One region of the Bradyrhizobium sp. BLXBL-03 genome, then DNA from elsewhere that is predicted to be linked to it. Evidence: predicted binding sites of a transcription regulator. Region 1 holds the regulator's gene; each other region holds the start of a gene.
What was found. Region 1 encodes HrcA, which represses chaperone genes, less so after heat shock. Its sites were predicted from a motif close to GTTAGCACTCNCNNNNNGNGAGTGCTAAC; they were not measured.

Region 1 (3,561 bases):
CGTGACTTCGACATCGTTGGCGACGCTCCAGTGCTTGCCGATGGCCTCCAGCACGGCGCCGACGGTGGCCGGCTGCATCAGCGACGGCGTGCCGCCGCCGAGGAAGATCGAGGTGACCTCGCGGCCGGGTGCGCGCGCGGCGGTCGTCGCGATCTCGCGCGCAAAGGCCGAAGCAAAGCGCGCCTCGTCGATCGCTGCGTGGCGGACATGGCTGTTGAAGTCGCAATAGGGGCACTTCGACAGGCAGAACGGCCAGTGCACGTAGACGCCGAACGCATCCTTGTCAGCGCGGCTCAAGGCAGATCTCCGCCAGTTTCACGAAGGCGCGGGCGCGGTGCGACAGGCCGAGGCCGAGCGGCGGCAGGCCGTGCTTCTCGATGCTCTCCATCTCGCCGAAAGTGCGCGTATGACCGTCGGGCAGGAACATCGGATCGTAACCGAAGCCGGCAGTGCCGCGCGGCGGCCACACCAGCGTGCCGTCGACGCGCGCCTCGACCTCTTCGAGATGATGATCGGGCCAGGCGACGCAGAGCGCGGAGACGAAATGGGCCTTGCGCTTGTCGGGCTTGATGGCACCGCGCTCCTGCAACAGGCGCTCGATCTGCGCCATCGCGGCGGCGAAGTCTTTGTTTGGACCGGCCCAGCGCGCGCTGTAGATGCCCGGTGCGCCATCGAGCGCGTCGACCACGATGCCGGAATCGTCGGCGAAAGCAGGCAACCCGGTCGCCTGCGCCGCGGCGGCCGCCTTGATCGCGGCATTGCTGCGGAAGTCGTTGCCGGTCTCGTCAGGCTCGGGAAGGCCGAGCTCACCGGCCGACACCACCTCGATGCCGTGAGGCGCGAGCAGCTCCTTCATCTCGGCGAGCTTGCCGGGATTGTGGGTGGCGATGACGAGCTTTCCGGTGATTCGGCGGTGCATGGGCCTATTGACTACGCGACAGCCAGTTTCTGCAAGTCCACCAGCCGCGCGATGCCCTTTTGAGCGAGAGCGATCAGCTTCAGGAACTCGTCCTGCGTGAACGGCTCGCGTTCCGCGGTGCCCTGCACCTCGATGATGCGGCCATCGCCGGTCATGACGAAATTGGCGTCGGTCTCGGCCTCCGAATCCTCGGCATAGTCGAGATCGAGCACCGGCGTGCCGTTGTAGATGCCGCAGGAGATCGCGGCGACGTTGTCGCGCATCACGTTGGCCTTGACCATGTTTCGCGCCTTCATCCAGTTGATGCAATCGGCGAGCGCGACCCAGGCGCCGGTGATCGAGGCGGTGCGGGTGCCGCCGTCGGCCTGCAGCACGTCGCAATCGACCGTGATCTGGCGCTCACCGAGCGCTTCGAGATCGACGATGGTGCGAAGCGAGCGGCCGATCAGGCGCTGGATTTCGACGGTGCGGCCGCTCTGCTTGCCTGCGGAGGCTTCGCGGCGGGTGCGTTCGGAGGTGGCGCGCGGCAGCATGCCGTATTCGGCGGTGACCCAGCCGCGCCCCTGGCCCTTCAGCCATGGCGGCAGGCGGTCTTCCAGGGTGGCGGTGACGAGCACATGGGTGTCGCCGAATTTCACCAGGCAGGAGCCTTCCGCATATTTGACCACGCCGCGCTCCAGCGTCACGGGGCGCAATTCGTCGGGCGCACGGCGGCTTGGCCGCATGGGAAATCCTCCAGAACTCATGGTCTAGAACTTATGGGGTAGGGCTGTTCGCGGTGCTTGTAGGTGGGGTCAGGGTGGGCAGCAAGGCTTTTTCGCCCCCCGATATCCACCCCGCAAACGCCACGCTTGTCAGAACCGTCCTGGATGGACAAATTATGAGCATCTGAGAGGAGTTACCGTCTGTGGCCCATCACGATCCGATCCATCTGATCGCGCCGCGCGCAGGCCTCGCCCAGCTCAACGAGCGTTCCCGCGACATCTTTCGTCAAATTGTCGAAAGCTATCTCGCGACTGGCGAACCGGTCGGCTCGCGCAACATTTCCCGCCTGATCGCGATGCCGCTGTCGCCGGCCTCGGTGCGCAACGTCATGGCCGATCTGGAACAGCTCGGCCTGATCTATGCGCCGCACACCTCGGCCGGCCGCTTGCCGACGGAACTCGGCCTGCGCTTCTTTGTCGACGCCTTGATGCAGGTCGGCGATCTCAACGAGGCCGAGCGACAGTCGATCCAGAGCCAGCTGACCTCGGTCGGCCAGGCCCAATCGGTCGAGGCGGCGCTGGACCAGGCGCTGACGCGGCTGTCCGGCCTCACCCGCACCGCAGCGGTCGTTCTGACGCCGAAGTCCAATACGCGGCTGAAGCACATCGAATTCGTCCGATTGGAACCCGAGCAGGCGCTGGTGATCCTGGTCGGCGAGGACGGCCAGGTCGAAAACCGCGTGCTGACGCTGCCGCCGGGGGTTCCCTCCTCGGCCATCACTGAAGCCGGCAATTTCCTCAACGCGCGGATCCGCGGCCGCACGCTCGCCGAGGCGCGGCTCGAGCTGGAAACCGCGCTCGCGGAAGCTCGCGCCGAGCTCGATCAGCTGACCCAGAAGGTGATCTCGGCCGGGATCGCGAGCTGGTCGGGCGGCGAGAACGAGGACCGTCAGCTCATCGTCCGCGGCCATGCCAATCTATTGGAAGATCTGCATGCGCTGGAGGATCTCGAGCGTGTCAGGCTGCTGTTCGACGATCTCGAGACCAAGCGCGGCGTGATCGACCTGCTCGGGCGCGCCGAAACCGCTGAAGGTGTCAGGATCTTCATCGGCAGCGAGAACAAGCTGTTTTCGTTATCGGGCTCTTCCACCATCATCTCGCCCTACCGGGATGCCGCCGGCCGCATCGTCGGCGTTTTGGGCGTGATCGGGCCGACGCGGCTGAATTATGCCCGCGTGATCCCGACCGTGGATTACGCCGCCCGTATCGTCAGTCGCCTGGTGGGAGGCTGACCGGCATTTGAGCCGATCACGGGCGCTTGATTTTCAGCGCCCGAAGCACGATATCCGGGCCAGAAAACCTCCCTTTGAGCGAGTTCGAGAAGCAGCCGATGACCGATCCAACCCGGCAACCCGAAGACACGACTGCCGCGACCGGCGAGCCCGTGGTGTCAAAGCCCTACATCATGCCCGACGATCCCGAGCCGGGTTCGGTGGAGACGTTGCAGAAGGAAGCCGCCGAGGCCCGTGACCGCATGCTGCGGACGCTGGCCGAGATGGAAAACCTGCGCAAGCGCACCACCAAGGAGGTCGCCGATGCCCGACTCTACGGCATCACCGGCTTTGCCCGCGATGTGCTCGAGATCGCCGACAATCTCCAGCGCGCGCTCGACGCCGTTCCGGCCGAGGCGCGCGCCGCCGCCGATCCCGGTCTGACCGCGCTGATCGAGGGCGTCGAGCTCACCGAGCGTTCGCTGCTCAACGCACTGGAAAGGCATGGTGTGAAGAAGCTCGATCCCCAGGGTCAGAAGTTCGACCCCAACTTCCATCAGGCGATGTACGAAGTGCCCGATGCGTCGGTGCCCACGGGCACCGTCGTGCAGGTCATGCAGGCCGGCTACACCATCGGCGAGCGCGTGCTGCGGCCGGCGCTGGTCGG
Region 2 (3,561 bases), 2.5 Mb from region 1:
AATGACGAGCGTCAATGCAACGAGCGCGATTGTAGCGTAGGTGCTGCAATAGAGTGCAACAATCAGCACCGGGAGCCAAGCAACTGAGCTTCGCAAAGGCAGCCCGGTTGGCAATCGAGGAGACGATATGGTGACCACAATGCAACGCGCATCCGGGACCGAGCGCGGAACTCCACCCTCTCTGATCGCAAGTGACCGCGTGGAAGGAACTGCGGTCTACGACGCACAAGGAAAGCGTATCGGAAAGGTCGAGCACCTCGTGATCGACAAATCCGGAGGTCGCGTCATCTACGCCGTCCTAAGTTTTGGAGGCTTTCTTAGTATCGGCGCGAACCACTACCCGATTCCCTGGCAGATGCTGGATTTCGATGAGGAGCTCGGCGGATACCGCGTGGGCATCACCGAACAGCAACTCAAGAACGCTCCGAAAACCGACCAAGGGGAAAGCTGGGAGCAAGCGAACCGCGACCGCGACGAAGAGGTCTATGCCTATTGGGAGCAACCCACACCAGACCAGACTTCGTCTCTCATATCTAGCGACCGCGTCGAAGGAATGCCGGTCTTTGACCTACACGGCAAGCGCATCGGCAAAGTCGAGCGCCTGATGATCGACAAGCTCACCGGCCAGATTGCCTACGCGATCCTGAGTTTCGGCGGCTTCCTCGGCATCGGCGAGGATCATTATCCGATACCCTGGTCGATGCTGACCTACAACGAAAAGCCCGATGGCTTCCAAGTCGAGATCACCGAAGAGGAGCTCAAGAACGCCCCGAAAATCGAACCAGGCGAGAACTGGGAGCAAACAACTCGAACCCGAAATCAGGACGTCTACGACTATTGGGAAGTCAGGTACTATTGGATTGTCGATTCCGATAATCCGTGAGCATTATCGTTGGCTATGCCCGGCTTTTGCGCCGCGGATCCAATGAAGTGTGAGGCGCTGATCCCGCTTTTGGGCAGGCTGCATCAGATCGCCCGGCACCGGTTGACCGTCGTCATGGTGGAACGAAACGCAGCTGCCTAGATTACCCAATCCCGAAGCGTGGGGGGAACCAACAGGAGATTCTCCCATGAGGATTAATTGGCTTTACACGACAGCGATGGCGTTGGTGATCGGCGCCGGCCCCGCCATTGCGCAATCGCCGGAAGGCACGCAGAAGCGCGAAGAGAGCCCCCGCGCCCAGTCACCAGCATCTCAGTCCAGGGAAATGGACCGTCCAGCCGCCCCGTCGAAGGAGATGGATCGCGGCAGCGCGGCTGATCGCATCAAGGAGCGCGCGCAGTCCGAGTCGAAGGGCGGCGCTAAGGACATGCAGCGCGGCGAGGCCCCGTCACCGACCGAGCGCAGCAAGGAGGCGCAGAAGCCGCAGGACCGCGACTCCAAGGAGCCGACCCGGGAGAGCCAGGATCAGCCCAACCGTGGCGAGCGCGCACCCTCGAGCACGGCGCAGCAGAAGGACCTGCAGCAGGGCCGCGATGCCAAGCCGGCGACCGACCAGAAGCAACAGGCTGAGGAAAAGCGGCGGGGCCGCGAAGGTCAAGCCAAGCAGGACCGCGCGCAGGACGCCACCCGGCCGGCCGATACGAAGCAGCAGCAGACCCAGCAGCAGATCGATCGCGATCGCAAGGAGCCACGCGATCAGGCCGTCCAGCCGCCCAAGTCCTCGCCGCAGCAGAGCTCGCGGCCGGCAGACAACACACAGACCCAGAGGACCGGCGAGGCGCCGGATCAATCGAACCGCCAGACTTCCTCGGGTGCGGTCAACGACGATCAGCGCAGGCAAGTCGTCGATCAGCTGCGGCGCGACAGGACTGCCACCAGCCAGAATCTCAATGTCCAGCTCAACGTGGGCACGCGGTTGCCGCGGGGCGTGCAGGCGCGTCGATTGCCGCCCGATATCGTGCGGATCATGCCGCAATATCGGGACTACGAGTACACGGTGATCGATAATCGCGTTGCCATTATCGATCCGCGGCGGCGCGAGGTCGTCGATATTCTGGACGACGGACCGGGTTACAGCAGGGCGGCCGCTTACAGCCGCGACCGTGTTGTCATCGACGACGACACGCGTAGGCGGTTCAGGGAAATGGTACGCAGCTCCTCGACGACGGTCGGCTCGACCTCGCCTTCAGCCGGCGGAGGCGGAACCTCCGCGTCAAACTGTCTGTCGCTACAGCCGGTGCCGGAAGAGCTGGCGCGCAACCATCCAGAGCTCGCCAACTACCGCTATCTCGCTATCGGCGACCAAGTGGTGCTGGTTGACCCGCAGCAGCAGAAAGTCGTCCAAGTGATCGACTAAGGCTGACTGTTCTCCCTCTCTCCGTTCTTCACGGGGAGAGGGTTGGGGTGAGAGGCTGCAGGTTTCCTGCGTCATTTCGGCCCAGCACGCGCGCATTGCGAATGCCAGAAAAATTCAGCACAGAAGGAGGCCTGCATGAAATTCCGTCCGCTCCATGATCGCGTCGTGGTCAAACGCATCGAAGCCGAAGAGAAGACGAAGGGCGGCATCATCATCCCCGACACTGCCAAGGAAAAGCCCTCCCAGGGCGAAATCACCGCCGTAGGCCCGGGTGGCCGCGATGAAGCCGGCAAGCTGATTCCCGTCGACCTCAAGGTGGGCGACCGCGTGCTGTTCGGCAAGTGGTCCGGCAATGAGGTCGTGCTCGACGGCCAGGATCTTCTGATCATGAAGGAGAGCGACATCATGGGCGTCCTCACCGACGTTCCCGCCGCCAAGAAGGGCGCTGCTTAGGCGCTCAGCCCGCTTCCTCATCCTGAGCAGCCCGCTCCCTCATCCTGAGCAGCCACTTTCTCGAAGAATCATGCCGCAAGCTCAATTCGCATCCTTCGAGAACCCGACGAGCCGCGCGGCCTTTTGGGGTCTGGCTATTGAGATGAGACCACTATGCCAGCCAGGAATTTAGATTCGGCGTTGCTGCCCGCGGACGGGATGCTTCGCGCCTTCGACATTCTCGCCAACGAAAGCCCCCGAAACTCAGGACCGCGTAGTCGAGGCGGAGCGCGGCTCGCGGTATTCCGGCAGCCGTCCCCGGCAGATGACGCGACAACATGCAAAGAAGGCGACAGCGCACTCCGATCCGCCACTTCCCGCTTAGCCGGCGACACTCTGGTTCTGAGGGCGCTCGTGAAGCGCTAATCGAACTCAAGCGAGATCCACGGAAAAATACTGCCGGCAGCTTGACAACGATCAAGGCTCGATCCGCGCGCCGCGCGGAGATTGGTGTGACAACCGAACTGACGCGCGCACGCGTGCTGGCTGCAATGGTCGCCGACACAAATGTGCGTCACCGACGCACTGGTGTCGTCGTCTGTTCAATCCCCATCGCTGGGACGCGCTCGAAAGAAACGGCTCGGATCCATCACAATCAAGGAGACCACCATGAATCGACTTTTCTATTCCGGCGCCTTGCTCCTCGCCATTCTCGGCAGTACCGCCGCCACTGCTCAGAACACAAACGACGCCACTCAAAGCAACAACCCTCACGGGACCCTGAACCCGGCGCAGCAACAGATGGTCAGCAACAGCCTCTCCAGCGCGC
Region 3 (3,561 bases), 1.5 Mb from region 1:
GGCGAGATGCCGATTCTGGACATGACTGAAGAGGCAGGCCCGATGCATAGCGAAATCATGGCGGAGTTGCGCGCGATCCGCGCCCAGATGGCGCGAGGCGGCCACGCCGCGCAGCCGCAGAGCGACACCGTCGTGGCGCACGAAGTTGCCGAAACGCGCGCGCTGCTGGAGACCTACCGCGCCCAGATCGAGCAGTGCGAAAAGCTGAAAGTCGAGCTCGACCTCATCCACGATGCCATCGACCGCACCAAGCGCGAGATCGCGACCTTGCACGGCAAGAGCTTCGACGGCGGCGAGATGGCCAAGGTCAACGGCGAACTCGGCGCGGTGGTCGGCGGCACCGAACAGGCGACCCAGCAGATCCTCGAAGCCGCGGAGTCGATCGACCAGGCGGCGAGCGCGATGTCCAAGGTGGACTCGATCGATCAGCAGAAGCGGCTCGCCGACGACATCCAGGAACGCGTCATCTCGATCTTCGAGGCCTGCAACTTCCAGGATCTGACCGGCCAGCGCATCAGCAAGGTCATGAGCACGATGAAGTTCATCGAGCAGCACATCAACGCGATGATGGAGATCTGGGGTGGCGTCGACGCCATCAAGTCCCACGTGCCGGTCCATGTCGACAACCGCAGCGAAGACGAAAAGCTGCTCAACGGCCCGAAACTCGCCGGCGACGTCGGCCACGCCTCGCAGGACGACATCGACGCGCTGTTCGACTGAGCGCGACGCGACAGAGAGAAAACAAAACGCCGGCCCGAGGGCCGGCGTTTTTTGTTGTCTTCATTTCCCTCAAACTGTCATTCCGGGGCACGCGAGGCGTGAACCCGGAATCTCGAGATTCCGGGTTCGGTCCTGCGGACCGCCCCGGAATGACGGAGAGAAATTACGCCCGCGGCGCGCAGCGGACGTAGACCATGTTGCCGTAGCGCGTGGCGGCGTCCTTGTCGACGAAGCGGGTGATCATGACGCGGCCGTCGAAGGAGACGATCTCGCGGTCCTGCTCGCCCGGCGTCGGGCCGGATGGGCCGATATAGTTCTTGCCGCTCGGCGAGCCCTTCAGCCGCAGTTCCTGCGGCGTGGCCTGGTCGGCCAGATGCATGATCACCCCGCCGGAGGAGCCGGCGCCGATGACGTAGGGGTTCTTGCACTGGGCCCGCGCGGCCGCCTCGGTGCGGGCGCGGTCGGCCGGGTTCTGGAACGAGGCAAGGCCCCAGCGGCCGACGATCTCGTCGGCGCGGATCGAGGCCGGCATTTCCGGCGCGACGCCGGGCTCGGCCTCGGGCGCCGGCTGGGACGAGAAGGACGGCAGGCTCATGCCGCCGCCGCAGGCCCCCAGCAGCAGCGCCAGGCCAGAGGCCGCCGCCAGATTGGCAAACGTGCGCGCGTGAGCTGAACTGATCATGGCATTCCCCCGAACAAGACCATGGCCGCATCCCTCCCGCAGCCAAGCGCAAAACCGCAGCCAGGGCAATGACGTCCTAAGATACGCCTCTGCCCCGAACGAGCTTCCAGTGCCACCATCCTATATCCGCCTCACCAATCGCTTAACCACCTTTGCTTGACAGGATCACAGCCAAGCCATATCCCCTGCGCCCTATTAGCACTCGGAAAGACCGATTGCTAAGCGCGCCGCTCGCCCTCGGCAAGAGGGAGAACGGCAGCGCCGCCCCCACTCACTTCCGCTGCTTATCGAAAAGCGAGCCTCCAAAGGGAAACGTCATGGCTAAGTCCAAATTTCGTCCGCTGCATGACCGTGTCGTGGTCAAACGTATCGACGCCGAGGAAAAGACCAAGGGCGGCATCATTATCCCCGACACCGCCAAGGAAAAGCCGTCCCAGGGCGAAGTCGTCGCCGTCGGGCCCGGCGGCCGGGACGAGGCGGGCAAGCTGATCCCGATCGACCTCAAGGTCGGCGACCGCGTGCTGTTCGGCAAGTGGTCGGGCACCGAGGTCAAGATCGACAACGAAGAGCTGCTGATCATGAAGGAGTCGGACATCATGGGCGTGATGGCCTAGAGCCATCCGTCTGAACGGCCGCTGAATATCTCATCGTCATGTCCGGGCAGAAGCGCGAAGCGCGTCTTCGCGCTAGATGATCCGGGCATCCATCCTTCTTCGCAGTGAGATGGATTGCCGGGCCTACGCCACGCCGAAGCGGCTTCGGCCGCGCAGGCGGGTCAAGCCGGGCAATGACGAACGGAGAGCGACAGACACATCACGGATTAAGAAGGATTGCAGACAATGGCTGCCAAGGACGTCAAGTTTTCCGGAGACGCGCGCGATCGCATGCTGCGCGGCGTCGACATTCTCGCCAACGCCGTCAAGGTGACGCTCGGCCCGAAGGGCCGCAACGTCGTCATCGAGAAGAGCTTCGGTGCGCCCCGCATCACCAAGGACGGCGTCACCGTCGCCAAGGAGATCGAACTCGAGGACAAGTTCGAGAACATGGGCGCCCAGATGGTGCGAGAGGTCGCCTCCAAGACCAACGACCTCGCCGGCGACGGCACCACCACCGCGACCGTGCTGGCCCAGGCCATCGTGCGCGAAGGCGCCAAGGCGGTTGCCGCCGGCATGAATCCGATGGACCTCAAGCGCGGCATCGACACCGCGGTCCATGCCGTCGTCAAGGACATCGAGAAGCGCGCCAAGCCCGTCGCCGCCTCCTCCGAGGTCGCCCAGGTCGGCACCATCTCGGCCAACGGCGATTCGGCCATCGGCAAGATGATCGCGCAGGCGATGCAGAAGGTCGGCAACGAGGGCGTCATCACCGTCGAGGAAAACAAGTCGCTCGACACCGAAGTCGACATCGTCGAGGGCATGAAGTTCGATCGCGGCTATCTCAGCCCGTACTTCGTCACCAACCCCGAGAAGATGACCGCCGAGCTCGAGGACGCCTACATCCTCCTGCACGAGAAGAAGCTCTCCGGCCTGCAGGCCATGCTGCCGGTGCTCGAAGCCGTGGTGCAGTCGGGCAAGCCGCTCGTCATCATCGCCGAGGACGTCGAGGGCGAGGCGCTGGCGACCCTGGTCGTCAACCGCCTGCGTGGCGGCCTCAAGGTCGCCGCCGTCAAGGCGCCCGGCTTCGGTGACCGCCGCAAGGCCATGCTGGAAGACCTCGCCATCCTCACCGGTGGCCAGCTGATCTCCGAGGACCTCGGCATGAAGCTCGAGAACGTCACGGTGAAGATGCTCGGCCGCGCCGGCAAGGTCGTGATCGACAAGGAGAACACCACGATCGTCAAGGGCGCCGGCAAGAAGCCGGACATCGAGGCCCGCGTCGGCCAGATCAAGGCCCAGATCGAGGAGACCACCTCGGACTACGACCGTGAGAAGCTGCAGGAGCGCCTGGCCAAGCTCGCCGGCGGCGTCGCGGTGATCCGCGTCGGCGGCGCCACCGAGATCGAGGTCAAGGAGAAGAAGGACCGCGTCGAGGACGCGCTCAACGCCACCCGCGCCGCGGTGCAGGAAGGCATCGTCCCCGGCGGCGGCGTGACCTTGCTGCGCGCCAAGAAGGCGGTCGGCCGTCTCACCAACGCCAATGCCGACGTGCAGGCCGGCATC

Region 2: ACNJX9_RS12655 (co-chaperone GroES) is a predicted target of HrcA. The motif match lies at 2,381-2,409, and genes of this name have one in related genera.
Region 3: ACNJX9_RS07895 (co-chaperone GroES) is a predicted target of HrcA. The motif match lies at 1,597-1,625, and genes of this name have one in related genera.

The regions. Positions count from the first base shown of each region.
Region 1 covers NZ_CP182470.1:167,905-171,465, reverse strand. Annotated here, with positions in the region: gene hemW (radical SAM family heme chaperone HemW) at 1-297, opposite strand, end outside; gene rdgB (RdgB/HAM1 family non-canonical purine NTP pyrophosphatase) at 284-919, opposite strand; gene rph (ribonuclease PH) at 931-1,644, opposite strand; gene hrcA (heat-inducible transcriptional repressor HrcA) at 1,827-2,915, shown strand; gene grpE (nucleotide exchange factor GrpE) at 3,014-3,561, shown strand, end outside.
Region 2 covers NZ_CP182470.1:2,663,045-2,666,605, reverse strand. Annotated here, with positions in the region: partial or broken gene ACNJX9_RS12670 (PRC-barrel domain-containing protein) at 128-499, shown strand; gene ACNJX9_RS12665 (PRC-barrel domain-containing protein) at 530-883, shown strand; gene ACNJX9_RS12660 (DUF1236 domain-containing protein) at 1,110-2,300, shown strand; gene ACNJX9_RS12655 (co-chaperone GroES) at 2,436-2,753, shown strand; gene ACNJX9_RS12650 (hypothetical protein) at 3,402-3,561, shown strand, end outside.
Region 3 covers NZ_CP182470.1:1,654,156-1,657,716, reverse strand. Annotated here, with positions in the region: gene ACNJX9_RS07905 (protein phosphatase CheZ) at 1-720, shown strand, start outside; gene ACNJX9_RS07900 (hypothetical protein) at 884-1,402, opposite strand; gene ACNJX9_RS07895 (co-chaperone GroES) at 1,720-2,016, shown strand; gene groL (chaperonin GroEL) at 2,242-3,561, shown strand, end outside.